4 regions of the Listeria grayi genome follow, and region 3 is predicted to be linked to each of the others. Evidence: predicted binding sites of a transcription regulator. Region 3 holds the regulator's gene; each other region holds the start of a gene.
What was found. Region 3 encodes Rex, which represses fermentation and respiration genes when NADH is low (regulators of the CRP and FNR family bind a similar motif). Its sites were predicted from a motif close to TTGTGAAATATTTCACAA; they were not measured.
Positions count from the first base shown of each region.

Region 1 (7,854 bases), 550 kb from region 3:
CAGCACTTGGATCAGCAAGTATCTCTTTTTCAGGTTCTTTCACTTTTAATAAGATAAGTAAAAAGGCGATAAAAATCAAACCAGCAGTTGCGAAAAACGGAAAACGCCAAGATTCATTCCCCAGTACGCCACCAAGTAAAGGACCAAATGCCATTCCCAGTCCCATGGCAGCCTCATAAAGGCCGATCGCGTGCCCAGGTGTTCTCGATAAGGAGATCAACATAGTCATCGCTGTAGCTAGAAACATCGAGTTCCCAAATCCCCATCCTGCACGAAAAATCGACAATGCGCCAATCGAATTAGAAAAGCCGCATAATAAAGCGAAAATCGTGACAACGAATAAGCCAGTAACAATCAATTTTTTATCTCCAATTTTATTTGCAATAATACCAATTGGTATCATCATGATCGCCATTGTAAAGATATAAGCCGTAAACAACATTTCTACTTGCGAATGTGATGCACCAATACTTGCTGCGATCGAAGGCAATAACGGATCAACTACCCCGATTCCCATAAATGCAAGCAGACACCCTGCTGCTGTGATCCATTTTGCTACCCCATTTTGATTCGGGTTTTCTTCTATCATTTCTTCATACACTTCCCTTTCCAAATTCTATCTATTATTGTACGCCTGCGGTAAATAGATGTCAATATATACATATGTAAAAACTTACATATGTTAGTATTTTACAATTAGGCCGAAAAAGCTTACAATAATAAAAAAAGCAAAAGGGTGGAAATAATGCCTAATTTACTCGGTTATACACTTCTGCAGATGATTGCCAGGGAATCAACAAATGGTTACGAGCTGGTGCACCGTTTACGGATCATGCAAAACACGCATCATAGTCAGATTTATCCCGCTTTATCAAAATTAGAAGAAGATGGCTACTTGACTGTCCACAGGCAAGCACAGGAAAAACTTCCTGATAAGAAGATCTATGCGATTACAGAAAAAGGGATCGATGCCTTGGCAGAATGGTCAGAAACGCCTTTAAAGAATCCAGTCACTAAAGATGAATTTATTATTAAGTTACAGCTTGATTGGGTCAATAAAAGCCGGACAGAAAGTTTGCTGAAGGAACGTCAAACCTATTTAGAAGAACAGCTGGAAATGGTCGATGAAACACTTCATCATTTTGAAAAACTGCTACATTTAGATACGGATGCTGCTAGGCAAGAGGATATGCCCTACCAAGTATATGCTCGCAAACGAGAATTGCTTGTTGTAGAGTTGGAATGGTGCGAGCGTATGCTAGCCAATCGAGCTAATTAAAAAACGCCATCTATGTTAGATGGCGTTTTTTATTATTTAGCAAACTCTAAAATGTCTTTTGCTAATTTCACACTTGCTTCTTCTGGCGGTTCGATTCCTTCAAGCGGATAGCGAATCCCCATTTCTTTCCATTTATAAACACCCATTGTGTGGTAAGGAAGTACCTCTACCCGCTGCACATTGGGAAGCGTATCAATGAAATGGCGCAAGTTGGTCAAATCATCCACATCATCTGTTTTCGTTGGTACTAAGACGTGGCGAATCCAGATCGGCTGATTTTTTTCTTTCAAATAATTTGCAAAGTCCAAGATCGGTGCATTTGGACGCGTTGTGAGCTTCAAGTGTTTTTCCGGATTGATCTGTTTGATATCTAATAAGATCAAATCGGTCACTTCCATCAAACGATCCAATTTTTCAATAAATTCCGGATCTCTGCTGAAACAGCCACCGCAAGAATCAATAGTCGTATTCACACCTGCTTGTTTGCACAGCGTGAATAATTCGATCAAAAAATCGACTTGCAGCAAGGGCTCTCCACCGCTTACTGTGATACCGCCGCCGGATGCGTCCCAAAATTCTTTATATTTGATAGCCTCATCAAATACATCTTGTGCGGTGCGTTCTGTTCCTTTTCCGATTTTCCAAGTATCTGGGTTGTGACAAAACTGACAACGAAGCAGACATCCCTGCATAAAGACAATAAAACGAATTCCCGGCCCATCTACTGTCCCCATTGTTTCTATCGAATGAACCCTTCCAATTGTGTTTGTCATTTTTTATCCAATCCCTTCTCTTTTCAATCGAGAGGCGGAAAGTCCGCCTCCAGCTTTTGATCACTATTCTTACATGGATTCGTGCATCGTACGGTGAATAACATCTAATTGTTGTTCACGCGTTAATTTGATGAAGTTTACAGCATATCCGGAAACACGGATCGTTAATTGCGGATATTCTTCTGGGTGATCCATCGCATCTAATAATGTATCGCGGTTGAAGACGTTGATGTTCAAGTGATGTCCCATTTTTGTAGAATAACCGTCTAGCATTGCTACTAGGTTGTCGACTTGCGCACTGTCATCACGGCCTAGTGCTTTCGGTACGATCGAGAATGTGTTGGAAATTCCGTCTTGCCCGTATTCATATGGAAGCTTAGCAACGGATGATAAGGATGCTAATGCACCTTTCGTATCACGGCCATGCATTGGGTTAGCTCCTGGTGCGAATGGTTCGCCTGCGCGGCGTCCATCTGGTGTGTTCCCTGTTTTCTTACCATAAACAACATTGGAAGTAATGGTAAGCACTGAAGTTGTATGAACAGAGTCACGATAAGTTTTGTGTTTTTTCACTTTTGTCATGAATGTTTTTAGAAGGTCGACTGCGATTTGGTCAACGCGATCGTCATTATTGCCGTATTTCGGATAATCGCCTTCGATTTCAAAGTCAACTGCTACGCCATTTTCATCGCGGACTGCTTTTACAGTTGCATATTTGATTGCAGAAAGAGAATCGACCGCTACAGATAATCCAGCGATACCAGTTGCCATTGTACGTAAGACATGTGTATCATGAAGCGCCATTTCTAATCTTTCATACGCATATTTATCATGCATATAGTGAATAACATTTAATGTATTCAAGTATAGTTCTGCGATCCATTCCATCATCGCATCGTATTTTTCAAGCACTTCTTTGTAATCTAAAACGTCGCTTGTGATTGGACGGTAAGCAGGTCCAACTTGTGCTTTCGATTTTTCATCGATACCACCATTGATGGCATATAACAATGTTTTCGCTAAGTTAGCACGTGCGCCGAAGAATTGCATTTGTTTGCCGACACGCATTGCGGATACACAACAAGCGATCGCATAATCATCGCCCCATTTAGGACGCATAACATCATCGTTTTCGTATTGGATCGCACTTGTTTTGATCGACATGTTGGCACAGAATTTTTTAAATCCTGATGGCAAGTGTGTGGACCAAAGAACAGTCAAGTTAGGTTCTGGAGCAGGTCCTAAGTTATCTAATGTATGCAAGAAACGGAAGGAGTTTTTTGTAACAAGCGGGATGCCGTCTTCTGAGATACCACCAATGGATTCTGTTACCCATGTTGGGTCGCCAGAGAATAATTCATTGTAATCTGGAGTACGAGCAAATTTCACTAGACGTAATTTCATGATGAAATGATCTACGATTTCTTGTGCTTGTTCTTCTGTTAATACACCATTTCTAAGATCACGTTCTACATAAATATCTAAGAATGTAGAGGTACGGCCTAGACTCATTGCTGCACCATTTTGTTCTTTGATTGCTGCTAGATAGCCAAGGTATAACCATTGGAAAGCTTCTTGAGCTGTTTCTGCTGGGCGGGAAAGATCGAATCCGTGTTTTTCGCCTAGTACTTTTAATTCGCCTAATGCACGGATTTGTTCGTTAAGTTCTTCACGCAAACGGATAATATCATCGCTCATTGTGCGAAGACCTGTGTTGTTCAAATCTTTTTTCTTTTCTGCGATCAAGAAGTCGATACCGTATAATGCTACACGGCGATAGTCACCGATGATACGTCCACGACCATAAGCATCTGGAAGTCCAGTGATGATACCGGATTTACGAGCTGCGCGCATTTCAGGTGTATAGGCATCGAACACGCCTTGGTTATGTGTTTTACGATATTCTGAGAAGATGTGGCTGATCTCTGCATCGATCTCAAAGCCGTATGCTTCTGCTGCTGTTTCTGCCATGCGGATACCACCGAATGGTTGTAAGCTGCGTTTGAATGGTTTATCTGTTTGGAAACCAACGACTTTTTCCAAATCTTTGTTTAGGTAGCCAGGATCATGAGAAGTAATCGTGGAAACGATTTTAGTATCCATATCAAGGACGCCGCCATTATCGCGTTCTTGTTTGGTAAGATCCATTACTTGTTCCCATAATTTATTGGTCGCATCAGTTGGGCCGACTAAGAAGGAATCATCACCTTCATAAAGTCGATAGTTTTTTAGGATAAAGTCTCTTACATCGATTTCCTCTTGCCAAGTTCCACCGACAAATTCTTTCCATTGTTCTTTCATTTAAATAGCCTCCAATTTTTGTTCAATTTTGAGCGTTAAATAATGAGCATAACTATTTGTAAATGTTTACACTGTTATGATACCACATTTCTCAAAAAATGCTACAGTTTTTGAGAAACTTTTTGTGAAAAAATTATTAAATAGGCTAAAAGTCACTAATAGCCCCAATTACTTTTTTACTGCTCTTATTAAAGTGGCGTTCTGTATTAGCCGAATGGTGAAAATTGTTATAATACAGATAAAAACGCTTGTGTACTGTGGCACAAGCGAAATTCGCTATAAACAAGCGTTTTCATCAAACTGTTTTTCATGAAAAAAGTGAGGAGAATTTCCCCTCACAGATTCCATAATTTTTTATTGGAAGTTGTGATCGCGATAGCCCCATTTTCTAGCGCATCGTTCACTTGTTCCTCCGTTTCGATCAATCCGCCGGCAATGAGTGGTATATTCATCATCGCTTTCATGCGTGCGATTTGATTTGGCAAAATACCTGGCAGTAATTCGATCGCATCTGGATTTGTTTTCTCAATCATCGCAATCCCTTTTGTATACGCGCTTGAATCGATCGTAAATAAGCGCTGGATCGCAATAATGTGCTGCTGTTTAGCTTTGATCACAACATTGCTTCTTGTAGAAACGATTCCTGCTGGTCGAATCTCTTGACAAAGATATTCCGCACCATAATCATCGTTTTTTAAACCATTGATCAAATCTGCATGCAAGATGACTTTTTTATTTGCAGACTTAGCCAGATTGACAAGCGATTTTAATTGCGCGATATGCGTTTCCAGCATGACGAGATATTCTCCATCTAAAGCGATTATTTTTTCAATGTCACGCTCTTGGTGCGCTGCAGGGATGATTTTCTGTTGTCCAAACACTTTTGTCCACTCCTTTGGCTACATAACACGTTTAAACATTTTTTCCAGTTCATAAGTGGTATATTCGATAACGACTGGTCGGCCGTGCGGGCAGGTAAATGGATCGCTTGCCTCGCGCAACGTATCCAGCAAAGCCTCCATGTCTTCTTTTGTCAAATAATGGTTGGCTTTGATCGATTTTTTGCAGCTCATCATAATGGCTGTATCTTCCCGCAATTTATGGATACTGATGCTCGGCGCATTAAGCGCTTCGTCAATGATTTCCCGCAAGGTCTCCTCTTCTTGGTCTTTCGGGAACCAATTCGGATGCGAACGAATGATATAACTGTTTTGACCAAATGGTTCCAAGAAAACGCCCACTTCTTCCAGTTTCTGTTTTTGCTCTTCTAACCGCACATATTCATCTGTTGAAAATTCCAACACGATCGGAACAAGTAAATCTTGTAATTCTCTTGCCACTTCACCGATTTTTTCGCGATAAAACTCATATTTGATTCGTTCTTGTGCAGCATGCTGGTCAATGATATAAAGGCCTTTTTCATTTTGTGCCAGAATGTACGTCGCATGCATCTGTCCGATCGGATATAGTTTTGGCAAGCGTTCCGTTGGTGTGATGGTGACTTCTTCTTGCTCTTCCTGCTTTTCTTCTGGACGATCCAGGAGCGCATCTAAACTTTCATATAAAGCATTTTCTTCGGCCACATAGGAATTATCTTGTTCGGGCGGCTGCTTGTAATGAAACGGTTGATCAAGTCTTGGCGGTTCCGACTGTTTTTTATCAAAGTCGATCTGCAGTTGCTCGGAAGCGAGTTTCTGTTTTTTGGAAACTTCACCGCTTGGAATAAGCTGTTGCTGGTGGAAAGCTCCTTTCAGCATTTGTGTGATCAATTGTCCTAATTCTTTTTCTTTGCTGAGTCGTACCTCCAGTTTAGCCGGATGCACATTGACATCCACGATGATCGGATCCATTTCGATCTGCAGGACAATGATCGGATAACGACCGATCGGCAGGAGCGTATGATACCCTTCCTGGATTGCTTTTACAAGGGCAAAATTTTTGATATAACGACCGTTAACGATTGTGGAGACATAATTACGATTGGCCCGGTTGATCTCCGGCAAGATCGCATAGCCATTCACTTTAAAATCAAGGGATTCAGCACTTACCGGAAGCGCTTTGCGGGCGATCGACACACCGTAGATCGCAGCGATCACTTGACGCAGATCTCCATTCCCGCTTGTTTGCAACAGTGATTTTCCGTTATGAGAAAGTCGGAAACTGATTTCCGGATGGGATAGCGCTAGGCGATTGATGATATCTGTGATATTTCCAAGTTCTGTCGGCAGACTCTTTAAGTACTTCAAGCGAGCCGGTGTATTATAGAATAATTGTGTGACTTCGATTTCCGTACCTTTTCGAGCATCACTGCTTATTTCTTCTAAAATTTTTCCGCCTTGGATCGTTAAATGCTTGCCTTGCTTTTCTCCGGTCGACGTGGTGATTTTCACTTGCGCGACAGAGGCGATACTTGGTAATGCCTCCCCGCGGAAACCTAATGTGTGCACGCGGAAAAGGTCGTGCTCATTTTTGATTTTGCTAGTAGCATGACGCAGAAAAGCCGTTTCTACATCTTCAGGCTCGATTCCGCTACCGTTGTCGATCACGGTGATCTTATTTAGACCAGCTTCTTCGATCAAAATATCGATCACGGTACTTCCGGCATCGATCGCGTTTTCCGTCAATTCCTTGACAACGGAAGCTGGGCGTTCTACTACTTCCCCAGCTGCGATCTTATTGGATAAAAGTTCTGTCAATTCAACAATTTTATTAGCCATTTGGCTCACCTTCTTTTTCTTTACATCGTTTTTTGCTGTAACTTGTAAAGTACGTTCATTGCTTCCATTGGCGTCATCTGCATCAAATTAAGTTGCGCGATTTCTTTGCGGAGATCGCGATCTGCTTTTTTAGGAGCAGGGATATCTTCTACTTGGAACATCGCAAGCTGGATGTCTTCTTCTGTTTTTTCTACTTGGGAAGCAGTCTGTTCTTTTTCCGCTTCCAGTTCCGCCAAAATCTGGCTCGCCCGTTTGATAAGATCAGCAGGAAGTTCTGCCAGCTGAGCAACATGGATTCCATAGCTTTTATCTGCGGGTCCCTCTTTTATTTTATGCAGAAATACGACTTTGCCGTTTTCTTCGACAGCACTTACATGGATATTGGCAAGGGATGCAAGTTCTTGATCCAAAACAGTTAGTTCATGATAATGGGTCGAGAATAATGTTTTTGCTTTGACATTTTCATGGATATATTCAATGATCGCTTGGGCAAGCGCCATTCCATCATAAGTTGCTGTCCCGCGGCCGATCTCGTCGAAAAGGATCAAACTGTCTTTCGTTGCATTAACGATCGCATTACGGGCTTCAAGCATTTCTACCATGAATGTACTTTGACCAGCAATCAGGTCGTCTGCTGCACCGATTCTAGTAAAAATCTGATCGAAAACTGGCAAGGTTGCTTCTTCTGCCGGTACAAAACAACCAATTTGAGCGCAGATCGCGGTCAAAGCGACTTGGCGCATATACGTGCTCTTACCGGACATATTCGGACCGGTGATCAATA
Region 1 covers NZ_LR134483.1:1,345,245-1,353,098, reverse strand. The annotation lists gene EL241_RS06570 (MFS transporter) at 1-589, opposite strand, end outside; gene EL241_RS06565 (PadR family transcriptional regulator) at 743-1,279, shown strand; gene pflA (pyruvate formate-lyase-activating protein) at 1,312-2,052, opposite strand; gene pflB (formate C-acetyltransferase) at 2,122-4,353, opposite strand; gene EL241_RS06550 (glycerol-3-phosphate responsive antiterminator) at 4,689-5,234, opposite strand; gene mutL (DNA mismatch repair endonuclease MutL) at 5,253-7,070, opposite strand; gene mutS (DNA mismatch repair protein MutS) at 7,091-7,854, opposite strand, start outside.
Region 1: pflB (formate C-acetyltransferase) is a predicted target of Rex. The motif match lies at 4,602-4,619, and genes of this name have one in related genera.

Region 2 (7,854 bases), 620 kb from region 3:
GCCCCATGATTTTAGCAGCACGGATAAAACGCAGCATCGTACTGGTTTTTCCGCTTTTTTTCTTGCCGATTATCTGCAGGGTAACAACCATGTTTCTACCTCCGTTCCTCTTGATGTAGGTACAGTACCATGAGGGATCTTGAAAAGACAGGTCGCTAGATGCAAGTTGCCGAGCGCACTCGATTTGTCGCTGCCTACTAGAGAAACATTAAGCTGTCCTGCTTTTTCTGTATAAGTTCCGCGCAGATATTTATCAAAGTTATTGCTTTTCTTATAATCATGAGCGAGTGTCATCGTTTTGCGAGTCAGCCCGGAAGGTTGTCCGATATAACGCTTCAAAAGGGGTTCTGCGAGTAAGTAAAAACCAGTAAAACACGCACTTGGGTTTCCTGATAAGGCGATAACTAATTTACCGCCCCGTAAAAAAGCTGTTGTCGGACTTCCAGGACGCATGCTGATTTTATTGAAAAGCAACTGGTCTGACTCGTTAGCTGCCACAGCCAGAAAATCAAAATCGCCAACAGATACGCCTCCAGTGGTGATAACGATATCTGCATCTTCCAGCATTTTATCGATCGTTTTGCAAAGCAGCTGGTAATCATCCGCGATATGCGCCATCTGCGTAACATAAGCTTGATTTTCTATAAGCAGATTCTGCAGCATCGGCGCATTACTGTTATAAATCTTGCCCGGCAGGTTTGGTGCTGTTAGATCACTAACTTCTGTTCCAGTAGATAAGACCGCTACACGTGCTTTTTCATAACATAAGCAGTCTTGGATACCAAATGCGCTCAGCAAACCAATGGCACCGGGGTTTAGAAGTGTTCCTTCTGACAATAAGAGGTCGCCTGCCTGAAACTCGCTGCCGATCGGAGTGATATTCGAATGCGCTGGTGCTGTGGTTATTTCGATGTAGTTATCTACTAATTGTTTCGTATCCTCAAGCATCACGACTTGATTTGCGTCATCTGGGACTGCAGCACCGGTCATGATCCGCACCGCTTGATTTGCCTGAAATGGATTCACATAAGTTGCGCCAGCTGGGACTTCCGCAATTATCTCAAACTTTCCGGGGAAAATTTGTTCAGCCGTTCGGTTGATCGCATAGCCGTCGTACCCAGAACGGCGAAACGCCGGGTAAGGAAAGGGGGCGTGAATAGACTCTGCCAAAGTATAGCCGTTGCTTGTTGCTACTGAACGCCGCACAGTATGTGTTTGAATCGGTAGATTTTGCAAAATTGTTTGCGCTTCTGTGAGGTCAAGAATTGTACGTTGTGTTAACATCTAATTCCTCCTAAAAAGATTATTCAATGGTTCACAAAAATAAGAATTAGTAAAAGCCCTAATATCAGCCTAGCATTTAATATGCTAACTTTCTATTAGGGTTTTTGCTATTCTATCGAAAAGAGGAAAAAAATGACAATTGGTATTATTTTAGCTGGTGGAAAGTCACGCCGGTTCGGAGAAGACAAAGCACTGTACCGGGAAAACAAGCATGAACAAACATGGGTAGAAAAAGCAGCGGATAAGATGTCGGTGTTCGTTTCCCGGATCTATGTCGCCGCGAATACGCGTAATTATCATGCGTTGACGCAGCTGTTTATGGAAGAAAGCAAGGTAGAAGTCTTACAGGATCAGCCTCCTTATTTAGACAAAGGCCCACTAGGCGGATTATATGCAGTCAGTTCCTTGTGCCAGCCTACATGTGATTATTTGATCATGTCTGTGGATTATCCTTTACTTGCTCCAAGCGTTCTAGAAAAACTAGTCGCAGTACCAAGCGGCTATGCAGTAGACGAGGACGGCAACCCTCACTATACCATTGCTCATTATGCTTTCTCGAATAGCGAAGTAAAGCAGCAGCTCAGAAAAGGCGATTTGCGTTTACAGAATTTCATTGCTCGAAAAAAGATCGTTCCACTTCCCTTTGACAGGCAGCAAGTCCTTATTAATTTTAATACAAAGGAGGAAATCATGAACTGCAATGGACAAAAATAATATGACAGAAGGAGACTTTCAGAAACTCCTGCACATCGCACTAGCGAATCTGAGGATCCAACTCACAATTGTAGAAAATGAGATTCAACGTACGAATCAAGAATTACGGACGTTGGAACAACAAGAACAACTGGAGAAATTAGAAGAGCAATACTTGAAATTGGAGAAAGACTGGCAGCACTATACTGAATTTGTAAAGGAAGGTTATTATTATGAAGATAACGATTAAAAAACAACTCACTGTATTTACATTAGGAGCAATGCTTATTCTCGGCGGCTGCGGGGCAGGTCAAAGTAACTCTGCTACGAAAACAGATAAAGCTGCAGAAAAAGTAACGATCCATTATTCTGCAGCTGCAAGTTTAAAAGACGCCTTATCTGAGATCGCAACAGACTACGAAAAAACACATAAAGACGAAACGATCGACATCGATTTTGCTGGTTCAGGTCAAATCAGACAAAAAGTAGTCAGCGGTGCGCCGATCGACGGCGTTCTTTTAGCAAGTAAAAGCGATGCGGATCAATTAAAAGACAAAGATAAGATCACAAATGCCAAGGAAGTTTTGAAAAATGATCTAGTCGTTGTCGCCAACAAGCAAGACAACATAAAAAAAGAAAAAACCTTAGCAGCACAATTGAAACAAGCAAAAAAAATCGCGATCGGCGAACCTAAAACGGTCCCAGCCGGTGCTTATGCGGAAGAAACATTTGCAAGCTTGAAGCTCGAAAATGAGCTGAAGCCAAATCTGGTACTAGCCAATGATGTTCGCCAAGTATTGGCCTACACGGAAAGCGGCAACGTGGATCTAGGTCTTGTTTACCGGACAGATGCACTTATCAGTGATAAAGTGTCTGTTGTTTACACGGTTCCGGAAAAACTGCATGCACCTATCACTTATTGGACAGGGGATGTAAAAGAAACAAAACACGCTAAAGAAGTAGAAGCATTCAATAAATATCTCGGTACAAAAGATGCAGAAAAAGTATTCGACAAATATGGTTTCCAAGTAGCAAACTAAGTTTTAGAAAGGAGCGGGACGCATGCTTGTGCCAGTCACGCATTCCATTTTTATCGCGATTGGGGCGACACTCGTAGCATTTCTTTTGATGTTGCCGCTTGCATATATTGGTGCTTACTGGCAGTTCAAGGGGAAGTGGTTGCTCGAGAGCGTTCTGCTACTACCGCTTGTTTTGCCGCCGACCGTGATAGGACTGGTTTTGCTACAGTCATTTGGGAAATACGGCTTTCTAGGAAAACTAACAGCACTTTTCGGAGATTATTCCATTATTTTCACACTAACCGGCGCTGTTGTCGCAACAATATGTGTTGTTCTACCGTTGATGTATCAGGGATTAAAAGCGGCATTTTTATCCGTACCGATCGAACTCATACAAGTCGGACGGACACTTTCGGCAAATTCAATCGAACTATTATTCCGCGTTATCATCCCAAACTGCTGGCAGCATATTTTCGCCAGCATCCTGTTATCTTTTTGTCGCGGGTTGGGTGAATTTGGCGCTAGCTTGATGGTGGCGGGCTACATCGAAGGAAAGACCGACACGATCGCGACCTCGATCTACTTTGCTATTCAACAGAATGAAGTAGATAAAGCGGTGATGCTGAGTGTAACCGACGCATTCATCGGGTTTGCTGCCCTGATAATCATTTATCTATTGACTAATAAGCGAAGCAGGTGGAGCAAATAATGAGCTTATCGGTAATGATCAAAAAAGAACTTTTCCCCCAGCGACTGGATTTCCACTTTGACTTTACGGAATTGATCACAGGAATGACAGGAAGCAGCGGTATGGGGAAAACGACGATCATGAAATGTATTGCTGGCATCGAACAGCCAGAGAGCGGACGAATTGCGTTTGGAAACAGTGAGTGGTTTAATAGCGAAACTGATGTCCAATTGCCTCCGCAAAGGCGTGATCTTGCTTATGTGATGCAGGATCTGGCGTTATTTCCAAATTTGAATGTCAAAGAAAATATCTATTTCAGTCAAAAAACAAGGTTGAAACGGAAACAAGGAGCGACAGGGCTAGATGAACATTTTCATTTTCTAATCCAAGAATTAGCAATTGAAAAATATATCTACCAACCGATTCATCTGCTTTCTGGAGGACAGAAACAGCGCGTTGCGATTGCAAGGGCATTGTTCAGCAAGCCGCAACTGTTGCTTTTGGATGAGCCCTTTACGGGACTCGATGATGAAACACGTGCGCAAGTGATCGAGCTGACGAAAGCAGTGATTTTGAAAGAACAGATCCAAACGATCGTGATCTCGCATTATAAAGATGAGCTCCTCCATTTGACTGATACGATCATCTCCTTGAATCCAAAATGAAAAAGCGCTGTTTTCCACTTTAGGAAAACAGCGCTTTTCTAAATCAGGCTACTTGTTTATTTCTAATAAATGTTAGGTATAACACAAACCAGCAGAACAATGCGAATAGGGCTAGCAGCAAGATCCCGATCTGGAAGCTGCCGGTATATGTTTTAATGACACCAAGAATGATTGGCGGGAAATAACCACCCAAACCACCCAATGCTCCAACGATCCCAGTGACGGCACCAGTATTCCCTTTGGAAACAGTAGGAACCATTTTGAATACGATCCCATTCCCTAAGCCGGCGACAAGCGCGACAGCAACCAGAATAACAGAGAAGAATGCATAGGAGTTTAAAGCACCCATCATTGCAAAAGCAACGATGCTAATCCCGAAGAAAACGATCTGCAGTAATTGTGAGGGACGGAACCGGTCAGAAAGAAGACCGCCGACAGGACGAGCGAATGTACACAATCCAGCAAATACGGCTGTCCACATCCCAGCAACAACAGCATCTGTTTTAAAAAGATCATTCATAAAGGTCGGGATCAAATTACTTAATGACATAAACAAACCGAACGTCAACGCATAAAAAAGACTTAACAACCAAGTGCTTTTCTCTTTGACGACTACAAGCGAATCGCGCAGTGTTTTCGTTGGATCGACAGGCATTTCTTTACATCCGAATAAAACGATGAGAATAGTTATGATAGTAAGGACGATCAAGAATGTAAAAAGCCCTTCAAAATTCCATTTTTCTGCCATTCGCGGTAATATCAGCGCAGAAATGGCAGTTCCTAGATTGCCCATTCCGGCAATTCCTAAAATAAGGCCTTGCTTCTCAGGCGGGAACCAAGCTGACACATAGGAGATACCGACTGCAAAGGAAGTACCGCTCATTCCCAGTAGAAAAGCAGCGACCAGCAGTAGCTCGTAGCTATGCACGCGTGGGATCAAAAAAAGCGGGATCAGTAAGAAAAGCAGTAGAAAAATGTAAATTTTCTTTCCGCCAAAACGGTCGCTCATGATTCCCAGCGGAATACGCATGATCGAGCCGAGCAACACTGGCATTGCCAATAAGACAGTCTTTTGAACCACTGTTAAATGGAAAATTTGATTGATCTCGTTGGATAACGGTGCTAAACACAGCCATGACATAAAGCAGACCATCATAGCAAATGTTCCGATAATCAAAGCAGAATAAGCATCTTTTTTAGTAGTATTAAGTTGTGATTTCATGTTTTCCTCCTAAATATGCGAAATTTGTATGCGTAGAGAAATGAATTGTTTATAGATTCACATTTACCTCCTTTCCATCTCCTGCAAATAACATATTCGAGAAAGATAACATACATAAATTGGGAGTTCTATAAGGGAATGTACTAAAAATCCTTATAGCGGCGCGTGATTTTTTGAAATTATTAAACTTTTTTATTTAAGCCATTATAATGGGATTAGTTCGATCGTAGCCTTGAAAATTGACGGATTTTGCTGTATTATTCATAGTGGAACATTAGTGTATATTGGGGGTTCAATAATATGACAAAACGGTACGCAGTTGTGCTTGCTGCGGGTCAAGGGACGCGTATGAAGTCAAAACTCTATAAAGTTTTACATCCCGTTTGCGGGAAACCAATGGTAGAACATGTTGTAGATCAAATAAAAACGCTGAACATGGACAAAATCGTCACGATCGTGGGGCATGGAGCAGATAACGTCCAAGAACAATTGGGTGGGAAAAGCGAATTCGTCAAACAAGAAGAACAACTAGGAACTGCACATGCTGTTTTGCAAGCAAAAGACCTCCTTGCTGATAAAGAAGGTACGACATTAGTTGTATGCGGCGATACTCCTTTGATTCGGAGCGAAACAGTCGATGCTCTGCTCAAGTATCATCATGAGAAACGAGCAAAGGCTACTATATTGACAACTTCTTTGGAAGATCCGACTGGGTACGGTCGTATTATTCGCGATGATCTAGGAATAGTAGGGAAAATCGTGGAACAAAAAGATGCTTCTTCCGAAGAAAAAGCAGTAAAAGAGATCAATACCGGAACATATTGTTTCGATAATGCAGCGTTGTTTGATGCTTTATCCAAAGTAACTAACGACAATGCGCAAGGGGAATTTTATCTTCCTGACGTTATTAAGATCTTGAAAGATGCAGAAGAAGTTGTGGCTGCTTACCGGATGGAATCGTCCGACGAATCGCTTGGTGTCAATGACCGAGTGGCACTAGCCGAAGCAACGAAGCTGATGCAGAAACGTATCAATGAGAAACACATGCGTAATGGCGTCACACTGATCAATCCTGAAAATACATACATTGATGTCGATGTGGAAATTGGACAGGATACAGTAATCGAATCCGGTGTCACAATCAAAGGAAACACGGTGATCGGCGATGATTGTACGATTACAAGCGGATCAGATATCCAAGATTCAGTTATCGGTAGTGGCGTGCTTATCCGCAGCTCTGCCGTGATCGAAAGCAAAGTTGCCGACGAAGTCCAAATTGGACCGTATGCGCATCTCCGCCCTGAGTCAGAGATCGGTGCACACGTGAAGATCGGTAATTTCGTGGAAACGAAAAAAGCAGTGGTTGGCGAAAATACGAAACTGCCTCACTTTATCTACATGGGTGATGCGGAAATCGGTAAAAACGTCAACGTCGGCTGCGGTTCCATTGCTGTCAACTACGATGGCAAGAACAAAGCTAAAACCATTATTGGAGATAACGTATTCATAGGTTGCAACTCTAACCTAGTCGCACCGCTTAAAATAGGGGATAATGCCTTTGTCGCAGCTGGTTCGACGTTAACAAAAGACGTGCCGGAGGGAGCACTTGCGATCGCTAGAAGCAAGCAAGTGAATAAAGAAGGCTACGCAAAGCGACTTAACTATAATAATTAATGACTAAGTTTGTTTTTAAATTTAATTTTAATAAAAATAGTGGAGGCTGATTATGTCAAACGAGTATTTTGATCCGAAGTTAAAAATCTTTTCGCTAAACTCTAACCGCGCACTAGCAGAAGAAATTGCGAAAGAAGTAGGAATTGAGCTGGGAAAATCAAGTGTTACACATTTTAGTGATGGCGAGATCCAAATCAATATTGAAGAAAGTATCCGCGGCTGCCACGTATATGTCATTCAATCAACAAGCTACCCAGTAAATCAAAATTTAATGGAACTTTTGATCATGATCGACGCACTAAAACGTGCTTCGGCAGCTACGATCAATATTGTAATGCCATATTACGGCTATGCAAGACAAGATCGTAAAGCCCGCAGCAGAGAACCGATCACGGCTAAATTAGTAGCAAACTTGATCGAAACAGCTGGAGCTACTAGAATGATTACTTTGGACATGCATGCACCGCAAATTCAAGGGTTCTTCGATATCCCGATCGACCATTTGAATGCAGTTCGTTTGCTTAGCAAATATTTTGGCGAACGTCATCTAGGAAATGATCTAGTCATCGTTTCTCCTGATCACGGTGGAGTTACCCGCGCTCGCAAAAT
Region 2 covers NZ_LR134483.1:178,507-186,360, forward strand. The annotation lists gene mobB (molybdopterin-guanine dinucleotide biosynthesis protein B) at 1-91, opposite strand, end outside; gene EL241_RS00910 (molybdopterin molybdotransferase MoeA) at 70-1,284, opposite strand; gene mobA (molybdenum cofactor guanylyltransferase) at 1,417-1,998, shown strand; gene EL241_RS00920 (hypothetical protein) at 1,985-2,227, shown strand; gene modA (molybdate ABC transporter substrate-binding protein) at 2,211-3,017, shown strand; gene EL241_RS00930 (molybdate ABC transporter permease subunit) at 3,040-3,705, shown strand; gene EL241_RS00935 (ATP-binding cassette domain-containing protein) at 3,705-4,349, shown strand; gene EL241_RS00940 (nitrate/nitrite transporter) at 4,393-5,571, opposite strand; gene glmU (bifunctional UDP-N-acetylglucosamine diphosphorylase/glucosamine-1-phosphate N-acetyltransferase GlmU) at 5,872-7,245, shown strand; gene EL241_RS00950 (ribose-phosphate diphosphokinase) at 7,298-7,854, shown strand, end outside.
Region 2: EL241_RS00940 (nitrate/nitrite transporter) is a predicted target of Rex. The motif match lies at 5,617-5,634, and genes of this name have one in related genera.

Region 3 (7,854 bases):
AGCTGGGTAGCAGGCCAGCTGTTTTTTTGTTAACTATTTTGCGCTTGCATCTTCTGTAAAGAGAATATTCTTCAATTGAATGACACTACTCATCAAAGTTTTTTCCTGTTTTAAATAAAATAAGATTGCTTGCAGCAGCGGCTTGTTGTCTACCGGTTTATCTATCAATTCACTTTTTAACGTATTTAAGAGACTTGTAAGGGTTGCTGACATTTCATCTTGTAACTGCAATTCGGCAATCGCTGCTTCCATGCTAGTCAATAATCGAGTAATCATAGCTTGTTCATCCATAGTCTTTGTTCCGCGAATATAGGAAGTATAATTTTCCGAGCTGATAATAGACTGTGAGGTGTTCTGATAACTATCTTCCACCAGGACGTCCATTTTGCTGATGATGATTTCAGCTATGTCTTCCAGAGAAACAAGGGTTTCCGCTTCTATCACCCAAGATAAATATTCTTTCAAAATCGCGCGATATATAAAGATCAGATCATAGCGGTTATGAGTGAGTTTATCGCCATAAAAATCCATTAAGCACTTGCGGTGCCATTCGATCAATCTGGCTCTTACTCTTTTACGCAATGTTTCAAAGGTATCATCCTGTTGAATGGGCAGCTCTGTAAATGCTACTAAAATATTTTGGTATGTTGAAAAATACTGAAAGCGAAAGACGATTTGCTGTAAGAATCTGATTCGAGTTGTGGAATGAGCTTGTTCATATAGTTTCTCGGTTTCCGCAAAATATTCGTTTTGACAGCGATCAAATACTTCACTAAAAAGTGCTTCTTTTGACGAAAAAAATTTATAGATCGAGCCTTTCGCTACTCCATACGTATCAGCAATATCTTGGATAGTGACGTCTAAATATCCATGTTTTTTGAAAAGCAGCTCTGCTGTGTTGATTACATCTTCTTTAAGAATTTTCATCATTTTAATTCCTTCCACTTGACTTGTTTTGACTTATAGTACAATATATAAAACATCAAGTCAAATAAATCGTAAAAGAGAGGTCTTTAAAATGGGAAATGGATTAGATCCTAAAAAAACGGCGTTAGTAATTATTGATCTGCAAAAATGGCTGGGAAACAATTATGCTCCGAATTCAGCTGAAGACGTGGTGGCAAAGGCAGCGCAATTGACGGATAAATTTCGCAAAGCAGGTGCATTTGTTGTACTTGTCCATGTATCAAGTAAAGATATGAAAGACATGCCAGCTCCATTATTAGATCGGGAGGCCCCACAATTGAATCTTCCTGAGCAGTGGGATGAGATCGTTCCGGAGTTAAATGTACAGGAAACGGATCATCTGATAGTGAAAAAGCAGTGGGGAGCATTCTTTGGAACAGACTTGGATCTGCAGTTGCGTAGACGCGGAATCGATACAATCGTGTTAGCAGGTATCGCAACAGGTCTAGGGGTGGATACAACAGCAAGAGAAGCGTTTATGCTTGGATATAATCAAGTTTTCAGTATTGATGCGATGTCCGGTTTTACTCAGGAAGAGCACGATCATGTGAAAAATTATATTTTTCCTAGAATGGGGAAAATCCGAACAACAGCAGAAATCATTGCTTCATTCGAAGGTTAAGAATCAACAAATAGATACCAGCAAATTATATGCAATGGAGCTTGACGATTGGACTAGGTTCTCATAGAAGAGCTGGGAGAACCGCCTTAAAGCGACAATAAATGGAAAAAAAGAGCGAGATAATCGCTCTTTTTTCCATTCTCTATTCCAGATGTTCACTAACTTCTTCCCATTCTTCCATCCATTTTTCTGCTGCTCGTTTCTGCTTTTCTAATTGCGTGTTGACCTCATATGCTTTTTCGTGGTCTTGATAAACAGTAGGTTCTGTAAGCAAGCTTTCCAATTCGGAAATTTGGGCTTCCGTTTTTTCCAATTCTTTTTCGATCTCTGTTAAGCGCCGCTCTAATTTCCGCCGTTGCTTCTGCTGCTCTTTATCTTGCTGATAGCTATTTTTGGCTGGACTGCTGCTAGTAGGAAGCGGGGCAGACGGGTTTTGTTTCGCTGCTTCCTCGGCATCTAAGCGGGCGATCTCCTCTGCCTCGGCTAGTTTTTGCAAGTAATAATCATAATCGCCTAAATATGTCGTCGCGCCATCAGGAGCCATTTCCAATACTTTCGAAGCGATTCGGTTGATAAAATAGCGGTCATGCGAAACGAATAAAATCGTTCCCTCAAATTGGATCAGTGCAGCTTCCAATACTTCCTTGCTATCGATATCCAGGTGGTTGGTCGGTTCATCTAAGATCAACACATTAGCACCAAGTAGCGTCAGCTTCGATAATGCCAGCCGTGCTTTCTCCCCGCCGCTTAGGCTATAGACCAGCTTGCTGCAGTCTTCCTCAGAAAATAGAAAATTGCCTAAGCATGTCCGAACAGCTTGTTCGGTCATATCGGGGAAATCGTCCCATAATTCTTGGAGCACAGTTTTATTGGAGGAAAGATTGGTTTGTTCTTGATCGTAATAGCCAATCTGAACGCCGGAACCAAATTCAAAGTCGCCGTATAATGGTGGCAACTTTTCGATCAACGTTTTTAAAAGGGTGGTTTTGCCGATACCATTGGGACCGACGATCGCCACACTGTCGGGACGTTTGACTTCAAACTGGATATGCTGAGCGATCGGTTGCTCTTTTTGATACCCAATCGCCAGATCGTATGTTGATAACACATCTTTTCCAGTAGGTTTGGAAAAATGGAAACCAAAATGTGCCGATTTCTCACTGCCTTCTGGCCGATCGATCCGGTCGAGTTTTTCTAATTGTTTTCTTCTGCTTTGCGCGCGTTTTGTCGTGGAAGCGCGGACGATATTGCGAGCAACGAAATCTTCGAGTTTCGCGATTTTCTTTTGTTGCATATCGAATTCTTTCCATTCTTTTTCGAGCTTGGCTTGTTTTTGAACCAAGAACTGGCTGTAGTTGCCGACAAAACGGTCGATTTTCGTGCGACTGATCTCATAAACTTGGTTGACGACTTTATCTAAGAAATAACGGTCATGCGAAACGATGACCAACGCGCCCTGATAATTTTGCAGATAGTTTTCCAGCCATGTCAGCGTATCGATGTCCAAATGGTTGGTCGGTTCATCGAGAATAAGGATATCTTGCTTGGAAAGCAACAATTTCGCTAGGGAAAGCCGTGTTTTTTGACCACCGCTCAGGGATTGGATCGGTTTCTCATAATCTGCTTCATAAAAGCGGAAACCATGCAGAATCGAACGGATATCGGCTTCGTATTGATAACCGCCTTGTTCTTTGAAGTTATGCTGCAGTTCATCATATTGCTTCAAAAGCGATTGGAATTGCGCTTCGTTGGAAATAATCTCCGGATCGGCGATTTTCAATTCGATCTCGCGCAGCTGTCGTTCCATTTGCTGTAACTCAGTAAAAACGGTGAGCATCTCTGCCCAGATCGTTCGTTCTGATTCTAGGGGTGTGCTTTGTGCCAAATAACCGATCTTCACCTGTTTTGGTTTGGAGATCGTCCCCCCGTCATAACTCAGTTCGCCAGCGATGATTTTTAGCAGGGTGGATTTCCCAGCACCATTGCGGCCGACTAATGCAATTCGATCATTTGTTTTTACTTCTAATTTTATATTATCTAGGATCATTTCTGCCCCGAAATATTTGCTGATTTGCTGTACTTGTAATAAAATCATGATTTCTCTCCTCTAACTTACTACTTTTAGTTTAGCTCAAAGAATTAGCAAAGGCAACGTGCGACTATCAAAATTCTTTTCACGTATTATATTTTTGTGAAAATTTGTGATTTCTTTTGTGAATTTTTATGGTAAAATGATGTCTAACGGCTTTTTGTTAGTTTTTTGAAAAATTATGAGCAAAAAGTTTGTGCATTCTTTGTGAAATGTTTATAGTATAAAAGCAAGCATGTGAAAATGAGAGCAGTTATCTGCAGATCTTTAAGAAGTGCTTCGGTTCAATTAGCAAAATTTTCAAGGAAGAAGGGAAAAGTTAAGATGGAGGAAAATACAAAAATTCCACAAGCAACAGCAAAACGCTTGCCATTATATCATCGTTATTTAAAATATCTACATGAGTCTGGTAAAGAGCGCGTATCATCTGCTGAATTAAGTGAGGCAGTGAAAGTAGATTCTGCAACCATTCGTCGTGATTTCTCCTATTTTGGAGCACTTGGAAAGAAAGGCTATGGCTATAATGTAGCGTATATCCTCGATTTCTTCAGCAAAACGCTAAGTCAAGATAAACAAACTAACGTTGCTATCATTGGAGTAGGGAACTTAGGAATGGCGCTCCTGCATTACAACTTCATGAAAAACAATAATATCAAGATCGCCGCTGCTTTTGATGTCGATGCTGATAAAGTAGGCACGATCCAACAAGATATACCAATTTATCATTTAAATGATATGGAAGAAACATTACGCGAAAACAATGTGGAGGTCGTGATTTTGACAGTACCGTCAAGCGAAGCGCAAGCCACAGTGGATAAATTGTTAGAAGCAGATGTAAAGGGGATCTTGAACTTTACACCAGCTCGTATCAGTGTACCAAAACACGTTCGTGTCCATCACATTGATCTAACGACAGAATTACAAACACTTATTTACTTCTTGGAAAATTATCCGCAAAATAAATAAGTAAATAAAAACTGCCGGAAAGCAAAATACTTTTCCGGCAGTTTTTTTATTTTTTACGATTGAATAAGGCGATGAAGATAAACCGTGCACCAGTGACAAAATCAATGGCTGCCATCGCCATGATGACATAAGCGAGAATCGTCCAGCCGCTATCATTTACCTGTTCCACAGCAAAGACCACAAATACAATGCCGAGAACGATATAAAGCAATCCCTGGAAAATCGATTTATTTGCATTCATAACTTAGGAAACACCACCTAAAGAAAATAGTAGAACGATCGCATTCATGATCATATGCGCAAAAATGGTGACAGTGATCCGCTTTGTTTTCGTATATAGGAAACAAAGAATCAAACCGATGGAAAAGTAAACCAGCAGAAATGGAAGGTCACCATGCCCAAGGGCGAAAAACAAAGAGCTGATTACCGCTGCCACATGGATATTCATCCAATTGGTGAGACCACCGAATAATACTTTCCGAAAAACGATTTCTTCAATGACCGGCGCAATAAGTGTGATAAACACAAATAAGACTGGTGCCTGTTTCGTCAAAGATGTCAGCATTTCCGTATTTGCCGAGCCAGCAGGGGTATCCATAAACAACTGCGTGATCAAACCGGCAACTACTTGTCCGGCAAAGAGCATCAGAACGCCTGATACAGCCCAAACTACGCTCATACCAACGCTTGCCTTGGTTCCTCGAAGTACTTTATCAGTTGCCGGTTGTTTGCGAAGTAGCAGCCAGATGACAAATAATGTGATCAGATTCGCCACAATATTCCAGATGACAACACTTTGGTTGAAAGCTTGCTTACCCGCTAACGTGGTGAAATGAAGAACCAGCCCGTGTACGATCGGGATACCGACAATGCCGGATAAAAAATTAATTACATAAACCACTAAAACCCAAAAATATCTTTTAGACAAAAAATCGCTTCCTTCTAGCTAAACTTAAATATTCAAGAACTATTACGTTTTATTGTACTAATTATTGGTACAACAAGCAATTATAAAAAAACGCCAAAAATTTTTTTAGTAGTTTTTGCTTGCATTCCTTACCATTTTTGACTATTATAATATTGTGTTAGCACTCAAAACGTTAGAGTGCTAAAAATAGAAACTATCACTATGAGGAGGTTATTTACATTGTTAAGACCATTAGGAGATCGTGTCGTTATTGAAGTACTTGAAGCAGAAGAAAAAACTGCAAGCGGTATCGTGTTGCCGGATTCAGCAAAGGAAAAGCCACAAGAGGGCAAAGTAATCGCAGTAGGAAATGGCAAAGTACTAGAAAACGGAACTAAACAAGAACTAGAGGTAGCAGTAAATGATCGCATTATCTTCTCTAAGTATTCTGGTACAGAAGTAACGTATGACGGCAAAGATTATTTGATTATCCGCGAGGACGATATTTTAGCAATTGTTTAATCTAAGATAAAATGGAGGGAATAATAAAATGGCAAAAGATATTAAATTCAGCGAAGACGCTCGTCGTTCCATGCTACGCGGTGTGGATCAATTAGCGAACGCAGTAAAAGTAACACTTGGACCAAAAGGTCGTAACGTTGTTTTAGGCAAAAAATTCGGTTCTCCACTTATCACAAATGATGGTGTGACGATCGCAAAAGAAATCGAATTAGAAGATGAATTTGAAAATATGGGAGCAAAATTAGTTTCTGAAGTTGCTTCCAAAACGAATGACGTAGCCGGAGACGGTACGACAACAGCAACAGTTCTTGCTCAAGCAATGATCCAAGAAGGATTGAAAAATGTAACAGCTGGTGCTAACCCTGTCGGTATCCGCCGCGGGATTGAACGAGCAGTTGCAGCAGCAATCGAAGAACTAAAAACAATCTCTAAACCGATCGAAGGGAAAGAATCGATCGCTCAAGTCGCTGCGATTTCTTCTGGAGATGAAGAAGTAGGTAAATTGATTGCAGAAGCGATGGAACGCGTTGGTAACGACGGCGTCATCACGATCGAGGAATCCAAAGGCTTTGCGACAGAATTAGATGTAGTTGAAGGAATGCAATTCGACCGCGGCTACACAAGCCCTTACATGGTAACAGATTCTGACAAAATGATCGCAGAACTAGAAAAACCATATATCTTGATCACTGATAAAAAGGTAAACAACATCCAAGAGATCCTACCATTACTAGAACAAGTGGTACAACAAAACCGTCCGTTATTGATCGTTGCGGAAGACGTGGAAGGCGAAGCACAAGCAACACTTGTGTTAAACAAACTTCGCGGTACATTCAACGTCGTAGCAGTGAAAGCACCAGGATTCGGCGATCGTCGTAAAGCAATGCTGGAAGACTTGGCGATCCTTACAGGCGGTCAAGTAATCACCGAAGACCTAGGATTAGATCTTAAAACAGCAACTATCGACCAATTGGGAACAGCTAGCAAAGTAGTCGTAACGAAAGACGACACAACCGTTGTCGAAGGCGCTGGCGAATCTGCTCAAATCGAAGCACGTGTTAACCAAATCCGTGCGCAAATGGAAGAAACAACTTCTGAATTCGACAAAGAAAAACTACAAGAACGTTTAGCAAAACTTGCTGGCGGAGTTGCAGTAGTTAAAGTCGGAGCAGCAACTGAAACAGAATTGAAAGAACGTAAACTTCGTATTGAAGATGCGTTAAACTCTACTCGTGCTGCCGTTGAAGAAGGTATTGTATCCGGTGGTGGTACAGCCCTTGTCAATGTGTACAATAAAGTAGCAGAACTAGAAGCAACAGGCGACGAAGCGACTGGTATCAAGATCGTTCTTCGTTCTTTAGAAGAACCAGTTCGTCAAATCGCACACAATGCTGGTCTAGAAGGCTCTGTTATTGTAGAACGTTTGAAAAATGAAAAAGTTGGCGTTGGCTTCAACGCTGCAAACGGCGAATGGGTAAACATGATTGACGCTGGTATCGTGGATCCTACTAAAGTTACTCGTTCTGCTTTACAAAACGCTTCTTCCGTAGCAGCACTACTGCTTACAACAGAAGCCGTAGTTGCCGACCAACCAGAAGAAAACGCACCAGCTGCAGCACCTGATATGGGCATGGGCGGCATGGGCGGAATGATGTAAGGGAAACCTTGCGAATAGCTTAATACCAATGTTTAAAGCGGTCTTTATGACCGCTTTTTTTGTTTCCGTAGTCAGTGCTTTTTAATTGGCATAAAGATAAGGAAACTGGTAAATTAAAACCTGGA
Region 3 covers NZ_LR134483.1:797,286-805,139, forward strand. The annotation lists gene EL241_RS03780 (TetR/AcrR family transcriptional regulator) at 34-930, opposite strand; gene EL241_RS03785 (isochorismatase family protein) at 1,019-1,588, shown strand; gene EL241_RS03790 (ABC-F family ATP-binding cassette domain-containing protein) at 1,731-3,683, opposite strand; gene EL241_RS03795 (redox-sensing transcriptional repressor Rex) at 4,002-4,643, shown strand; gene EL241_RS03800 (YdiK family protein) at 4,690-4,884, opposite strand; gene EL241_RS03805 (CPBP family intramembrane glutamic endopeptidase) at 4,888-5,571, opposite strand; gene groES (co-chaperone GroES) at 5,791-6,072, shown strand; gene groL (chaperonin GroEL) at 6,101-7,729, shown strand.

Region 4 (7,854 bases), 940 kb from region 3:
AAATACAACTGCGCAAAACATTATCATCACTGAAAACAGCTTAAAGCCATTGGAAATAGTAATGATAAATAAACCAATTCTTGGTTCCGTTGAACTTATAAAAAAAGATGCCGCTGCCGCTTCAAAAAAATTGAAAGGAGCTGAATTCAAGCTCCTTTCTAAAGATGGAAAGACGTTAAAACCTCAGCTGCTTACCGATAAAGAAGGTAAAATAATCGTGCGAGATCTATTACCGGGTGAGTATATCTTTAAAGAAACCAAAGCGCCGAAGGGTTATTTATTATCAAAAGTGCCTCTTGCCTTTACAATCGAAAGCAATCAAACAAAAACTATAAAACTGATAGCACTAAATAAGAAAATTAAAAAAAAGGTTGATAAAGCGAAGCCAGATATACTATTACCCAAAAACAATCATGTCCCGCCTAAGAAACTTAAACAGACAAAAACAGAAAAGTCGGAAAATAAGAAGTCGCGAGCGCTTAATATAATTAAATTACCTAATACTGGAGATGGTTCTCATTGTATCTATGTGTTGTTAATAAGTGGTATTTGTTTAGTAACTCTAGGAGCATATATGCTTAAAAAAGCAGCCCAAAAACCTAAAAGTTAGAATACTAGGGATTGGAAAAAATTAGTGGAATATGTGTAGTGCATTTTTTGATCCCGAGAAAAAGGACCTAGCGTATCTTTAAGTAACACCAAAAAGCAAGTTTATTTTAAATACAACATAGAAATATGGTGATTTTTCGAACTTTTCTTTTAGGGGTGAAAAATAAATGAATTTAGTGTGCTTTTATCATTTAAGAGGTGATTCTTTTACGTATATGAGAATCAGACAAAAAGGGCTTATTATGAAAAAATAGTTATGTAATCGATAGTTAAGGATTTCTATTTTAGGAGTATGTCTTGCCGTTGCAACCTGTTGAGCCAAAAATCAAATCAACATATCAAGCGGATCCGCCAAGACTAAAAAAAATAACTAAGATCGTGATGCTGAAGCAAAAAGTAAAACAACAATCGGTTTTAAAAAAGCAGTATCCTTTGTCACTTTCAAATTCATTTGAATGCGACAAAGGATGCTTTTTAATTATGAAAAAGATATAGCCTAAATGAACATAGCTGATAATAAAGAATCGAGATTTTTCGCAGAAGCTGATTTTTATTCATTTGTCCCGCTTCAAAACGTTTGTTGTAATCGTAAGCATTTGTTTGCGATAAGTGCCAGGCGGTAATTTGTTGATTTCGTTGATAGCTTTTTTTGTGTACTTATCGGCTAGTTCAAACGCTTGTTCAATCCCGTTATATTGACGGATTAGCGTTGCTAGTTGTTCTAAATCAGCTTCCGTCATTGCCTCTTTTTTGATTAAGAGAGGTAAAAATACATCGCGGTGTTGCTGCAAAGCATAAATTAAAGGCAACGAGTAGTTTCCTTGCTTCACATCGCTTAATACTGGCTTTCCCAATCCGTCATTCGTGCTCGTATAATCCAAAATGTCATCAATGATTTGAAAGGCCATTCCAATAAAATGACCGGCATTTTTCGCATGGTAAAGTAGTTTTCGTGAAGCCTTGCTAGCAGCGGCGCCAGAGTAACAACTCAATGCAAATAATTGTGCCGTTTTACCGGAAATCCTTTTCAAGTAGTCCTTTAGGGTGACGTTAGTATGATAAAGATCTTTCATCTGATTCAGTTCGCCCATTAATATTTTTTCGATATTCTTGCTGTTAAAATCAATATTTTCAACAGAATCGGCATGTGCGGAGAGAATCTTGAAACAGACGCAGAATAGATAGTCGCCGGTATAAACAGCGTATTTCCGTCCGAATTTGGAATGGATCGTCGGCACACCGCGGCGCATGTCTGCATCATCGATCACATCATCGTGGATAAGCGTCGCCATGTGCAGGACCTCGAGGGCGCTTGCAACGGCAATCGATCGATCCGCATTATATTCTGGCCCGGCTTGAGCAGTCAGCAATACAAAGGCAGGGCGTAAAAGTTTTCCGCCGGAGTGGATCATAGCATTGATATTTTCAGCGACATTTTTATCGCGGATCTTGATATTTTTTTCGATCGTAACTAAAACTTCTTTTAAATCTTTCTGAAGTTCAGGATAGTTATTCCACATGGCATTGATTTGCATAGCGAAACTCCTTTGATTAGTGTTCTCTATTTTCTTTCGCAAGGAAAAAAACTTGCAATGTTTTTACGTTTTTTAATAAATAATTAGCAGCGATCCCAACAGCGATCCCAGAAAGAATGCCGATGAAAGACAAAACTGGTAAATAAAGCATCACATTCCAAGATTTGGCTAAAAAGCTGGCTACTAAAAGCTGCCCGACGTTATGAAGTATGCCCCCGGTTGTGCTGACACCAATAATACTGATGCGTTTTGGCCCCAATTGTTTCACGAGAAACATTCCGAGCAGACTGATGATTGCTCCACTGGCACTGTATAAGAATGTGGAGATCGTGCCGCCAAGCAAGGTTGCCAGTACTAATCGGATCGCCACTATGATAAATGTATCTTTGAAGGATAATGTGTATAAAGAAATGCAGGTGATAATATTCGATAACCCCAACTTCGCTCCAGGAGCAAAGGCAAAGGGGAAAGGAATTGCTCGTTCTAAGAGGCCGATAACCACCGCTTGAGCAGCTAGCAAGGCAATGTAAACGAGTCGTTTATTCTTCGTCATCTGTGATCCAACCCATCTTATTCGTTCATTTCCTTTATTGTAAATGATATTTCGCTAAATAGACAGTATTTAAGTAAAAAAAGGGAGCAGTCCCATTCGTTTATGAATAGACAAATGGACTGCTCCAGCTTTATTTGATAGGTTATTTATCTCGATAAATCGATTTAGGTTTACCGTACCACCATTTGCCGAGACCTTTTTGGATCCAAGGAACAACCCAGAAGTCAAAGCCGAATGTACGTCCGGCACCGTTCAACATTGCGATGGAAGCAGGTAATGCCCAGAATTTATCCCAGCCAAGCATTGCGCTGAAAGTAAACATTACTAGGAAGCCAGCACTTCCGATACTTGCTAACCATGTGAACAGGCCAGCTAAGATCGCAAGACCGATCGCAAGTTCGATGAATGGAACTACTTTTTGCATGAACAATGCAACGTCAAGGTTTGGCATCAATAATTGCATGATCCATTTAAACCAGCCAGGCATATGTTGTAAGATCGGAACAGTAACATTTTGAGCAGCTTCTCCGGCTTTATCACCGGCTGCTTGACTTGCACCAGAAGTAGCTGCAGTTTGCAACCAGTCAAATGGCATCTTAGAAGTTGTTGCTGTCAGCCAAGAATCCTTACCAATACCGTTGAAAAGACGTCCTAAGTGAGAGAAGTTGACTTTATCCCAAGTACTTTCACCATAAATTTTCGACAATGCTTCATCGATCCAGAACCAGCCAAGGTAAACACGTAGTGGTAATACCCAGATAACGTTTCCATAGCGAGAAGTCCAACCGCGGAAAATATTGCGGCCATCTTTGATGTGGAAGAATTCGTGCATGATGTATTGCCACATGTAGTAGCCGCTGCGAATGCCAAAGAAGTAATATAGATTGACCATGTGTTTCATGAAAATCGCGAACCAGCCAGATAAATGCATGCTGCCTAAGTGAGCAACACCATATTTAGCACCGATCGAGACCATAACACCATGATATTTACCATTGTAAGGTTCTTTTTCTGTTCCGCTGATTTCGGAAATGATGCTTTTCGCAGCAGTCATCCCAGTTTGTTCAGCAGCTTCAACGATTTGTGGAGTTGGTTTGCCTTCATTTTCTTCAAAGTAAGCTAAGTCACCAACTACATAAACGTCTTTCAAACCATCTGCTTCCATAAATTCGTTTACTTTCAAACGACCAGCACGAGCAGATTCCATGCCGTATTCTTCTGTATCGGAGTTAGCTTTTACGCCGGCAGTCCAAATCAATGTATGAGTTGGAAGCTCTTGTCCGGATTTCAAGATGATGCGGTCCGATTTAACTTCAACGATCGGAGCGCTTTTAAGAATTTTGATTCCTTTTTTGACCATGTAGCGTTCTGCTTTATCAGCATCACGACGGTCTAGCATGTTTAGGATCGTTGGTACAGCTTCGACAACAGACAATTCGATTTCGTTTGGATCGATCTTGTTATCTTTTGCTAAACGAGTTTTCCATTCCAGCAATTCGCCGACCATTTCGATTCCAGTAAAGCCGGAACCACAGACTACAAAGCTAAGCATTGCTTTTCGCTTAGCAACATCTTGGATGCGAGAAGCTGCAGTAACAGTATCTTCTATATGTTTGCGTAGTTTAACAGCGTCTTCCCAAGACCATAATGTAAAGCCGTGTTCTGCAACGCCGGGAGTACCAAAGTCATTTGGCTCGCCACCCATACCTAAAATAAGATAATCAAATGGATAAGTGCCGTGTTCGGTAGTGACGATTTTTTTGTCGTGATCGACATTAGTTACATTATCAGTAACTAAATTTACTTTTGTACGATTGAATAATCGGCGCAGGTCGTATTGAACTGCAGTTGGTTCCACCCGTGCAGCCGCTACTTCATGTAATTCGGTCATCATGGTGTGATAAGAATGTCTATCGATCAATGTGATCGTTACATCTTTATCTTTTTTGTATTTCTTTGCTAATTTCTTAGCTGCATGAACACCTGCATATCCCGCCCCTATTAAAACGATATTCTTTTCAGGCATATGCTCTCTCAACTCCTTGTATTTTTTTTCACAAAAGCTATTATGAAAAATATAAATAAGACTATTAATCTACCATAGTGTAACAGATTGAGAGCGCTTATGTCTAGTCAATTTGAGGGCAAATAGTGCATTTTATAAAAAAATAGTTCTTTGTATGAAAAGTGGCAAAATTCATAGACCAAAAGTATCAGTTTTTACTAAGTTATAAAGCTGTTTTTGTATCATTTTTAACATTTAACTACATATTTCCCGAAATACTATTCATTTTTTAGAAAATTTATTCAATTCCGTTTTTTGATTTAGTATAGACAAACCGCCTAAAGGGTGCTATTATTTGGTTGTGAAAGAGTGTTGGGTTCTAAAAATTAATGTGCATAACGTCACATAATAAAAAATTAAAGGTGGGAACTTTTATGAAAGTGAAAAAAATTGCAATGGGTGTAACTGCTGTGTTAGCTTCCAGTATGTTATTAGTAGCTTGTGGAAACAATGATAGCGGTAGCAAAGATAAAAGCAAGTCAGATTCAAAACAAACTGCAACAGTTAGCAAAGATGCTAAGAAAGACGGTACACTTACAGACGGCACTTATAAATTAGAAGAAAAAAATTATGATCATGATTATCGTGTTTCCTTCGATATTAAAGTAAAAGACGGTAAGATCACAGAATCCAACTACGATTACTTAAATAAAGATGGCAAGAAAAAATCCGAAGATGCTGGTTATGAAAAAGCAATGAAAGCTAAATCCGGTGTTGGTCCAAAAGAATATATCAAACAATTAAATGACTCTTTAGTAAAAGAACAAGCAGCAAGCAAAGTAGAAGCAGTAAGTGGAGCAACTCATTCTTCTGACGCTTTCGCTAATTATGCAAACCAATTGATCCAAGCAGCACAACGCGGCGATACTTCAACAATCGAAATCGACAATGGTGCTAAATTGAAAGACGGTAAATACAGCTTGGAAGAAAAAAATTACGCACATAACTATCGCGTAGTCTTCAACATCGAAGTAAAAGATGGCAAAATCGCAACTTCTGATTATAACTATGTAACAAAAGACGGCAAGAAAAAATCCGAAGATGCTGACTATGAAAAAGCAATGAAATCTAAAACAGGTGTGGGTCCGAAAGAATACATCCCTACTTTAAACAAAGAACTTGAAAAGAAACAATCTGCTGACGTAGATACTGTATCTGGTGCAACAGAATCTTCTAAAGCTTTCCAATTATATGCAGATCAATTGATCAATGCAGCTCAAAAAGGCGACACAAAGAAAATCGAAGTTTATAATTTCGTAGAAGCAGAATAAGAATTACCATTATTAGCAAGTAAGCGACTAATCCTGCATTGCAAGATTAGTCGCTATTTTTATGAGCAATTATAGGGTTATATGGTATAGTATTTCTAGTGAGGTCATATTGAAAGGTGCAATGATAATGAAAAAATGGACATGGCTGCTTGTTTTTATTCTGCTGATCGGCAGTTTAGCTGCATGCGGCGGACCAAAAAAAGAAGTTTCTAAAAAACAGGATCAAAAGGAAACGTTGCCGCTTAGCAAAAAAGATTTTCTTATGGGCACAGTAGTTTCTCTGAAGATCTATAATGCTGGAAAACAAGATGCGATGGATGCGTCTTACAAGAAAATTCGAGAATTAGCGGCGGAGATCACTACAAATGATGACGGTAAAAATTCTGAGATCGATAAAATCAATGCTAATTCCGGGAAAAAACCTGTCAAAGTAACAAAAAATATGTTCTTCTTGATTGAAAGAGCTATTTTCTACAGCAAGAATTCTGATGGCGGCTTTGATTTGGCGATCGGACCACTTACTAATTTGTGGCGGATCGGCTTTCCAGATGCACGCAAACCAAGCCAAGCAGAGATCGATAATCGTTTGCCATTGGTAAATTATAAAGATGTGCAGCTGAATGAAGCGAACCAAACCGTTTATTTGAAGCGAAAAGGTATGGCGCTTGATCTGGGAGCCATCGCTAAGGGGTATATCGCGGATGAAGTAGCGAAAGTGATGAAAGCTCACGGCGTCAATTCAGCGATCGTAGACCTCGGTGGTAATATTTTCGTTATCGGTCACAATCCTGACGGAAAAAAATGGAACGTCGGTATCCAAGATCCATTTTCGCCGCGTGGAAGTATTATCGGCAAGCTGGAGACGGAAGAAATGTCGATCGTTACTTCTGGTATCTATGAACGTCATTTAGAAGTGGATGGAAAAGACTACCATCATTTGTTAGATCCGAAAACGGGCTATCCGTTTGATAACAATATCGCCGGTGTTTCGATCATTTCGAAAAAATCGATCGATGGAGACGGCTTGTCCACCGCGACTTTTTCTAAAGGGATCCAAGGCGGATTAGAATATTTGAAACAATTCAAAGGAGTGGAAGCAGTCTTTGTCAGCCGCGACAAGAAGGTATACATCACTCCAGGATTGAAAGGTAAGTTTGAATTGGTCAATACAGACGATTTTAAAATGGGAAATTAAGAATGTAGGGGAGGAAAGGGCGTATGTCGTTATTAACGTTCCTTGATCTAGTTGAGATCAGAACTAAAATTGCCAGTGTGTTTCCTTTTATGATTGGGATATTGTATGTTGTCTTTCATTATCACGTCTTTGAGCCGCTGCAAACGATCACTTTTTTTGCGTCGATGTTCATTTTTGATTTAACAACGACCGCGATCAATAATTATATGGACTATCGAAAGGCTACCGACAAGCATGAGTTTGACTATCGGAAGTCGAAAAATGTGATCGGTCAAAGGGAAATTCCGGAAAAAACGGTTATTATTACCATTTTTGGCCTGTTTCTAACTGCAACTTTGTTGGGAGTTTGGCTTGTATTTCAAACAGATCTACTGGTATTACTGATTGGTTTTATTTGTTTTTGTATCGGGATCTTATACACATCTGGTCCTGTACCGCTTTCCAGAATGCCGCTTGGGGAAATTTTCTCCGGAGTAACGATGGGGTTCGGTATCTTTTTCTTAGCGATTTATGTCAATGCGAGCGATGCTGGAATCGCAAGTTTAGTGTGGCAAGGTGCTTGGGTGACGCTGGAGGTCAATCTGCTGGAAATCATCCGGATCGGCGTTGTATCGTTGCCGTTGATA
Region 4 covers NZ_LR134483.1:2,609,667-2,617,520, reverse strand. The annotation lists gene EL241_RS12950 (MSCRAMM family protein) at 1-610, shown strand, start outside; gene EL241_RS12945 (polyprenyl synthetase family protein) at 1,164-2,144, opposite strand; gene eetB (flavinylation system FAD exporter subunit EetB) at 2,161-2,697, opposite strand; gene EL241_RS12935 (FAD-dependent oxidoreductase) at 2,840-4,723, opposite strand; gene pplA (extracellular electron transfer flavoprotein PplA) at 5,137-6,033, shown strand; gene EL241_RS12925 (FAD:protein FMN transferase) at 6,161-7,228, shown strand; gene menA (1,4-dihydroxy-2-naphthoate polyprenyltransferase) at 7,252-7,854, shown strand, end outside.
Region 4: pplA (extracellular electron transfer flavoprotein PplA) is a predicted target of Rex. The motif match lies at 5,092-5,109, and genes of this name have one in related genera.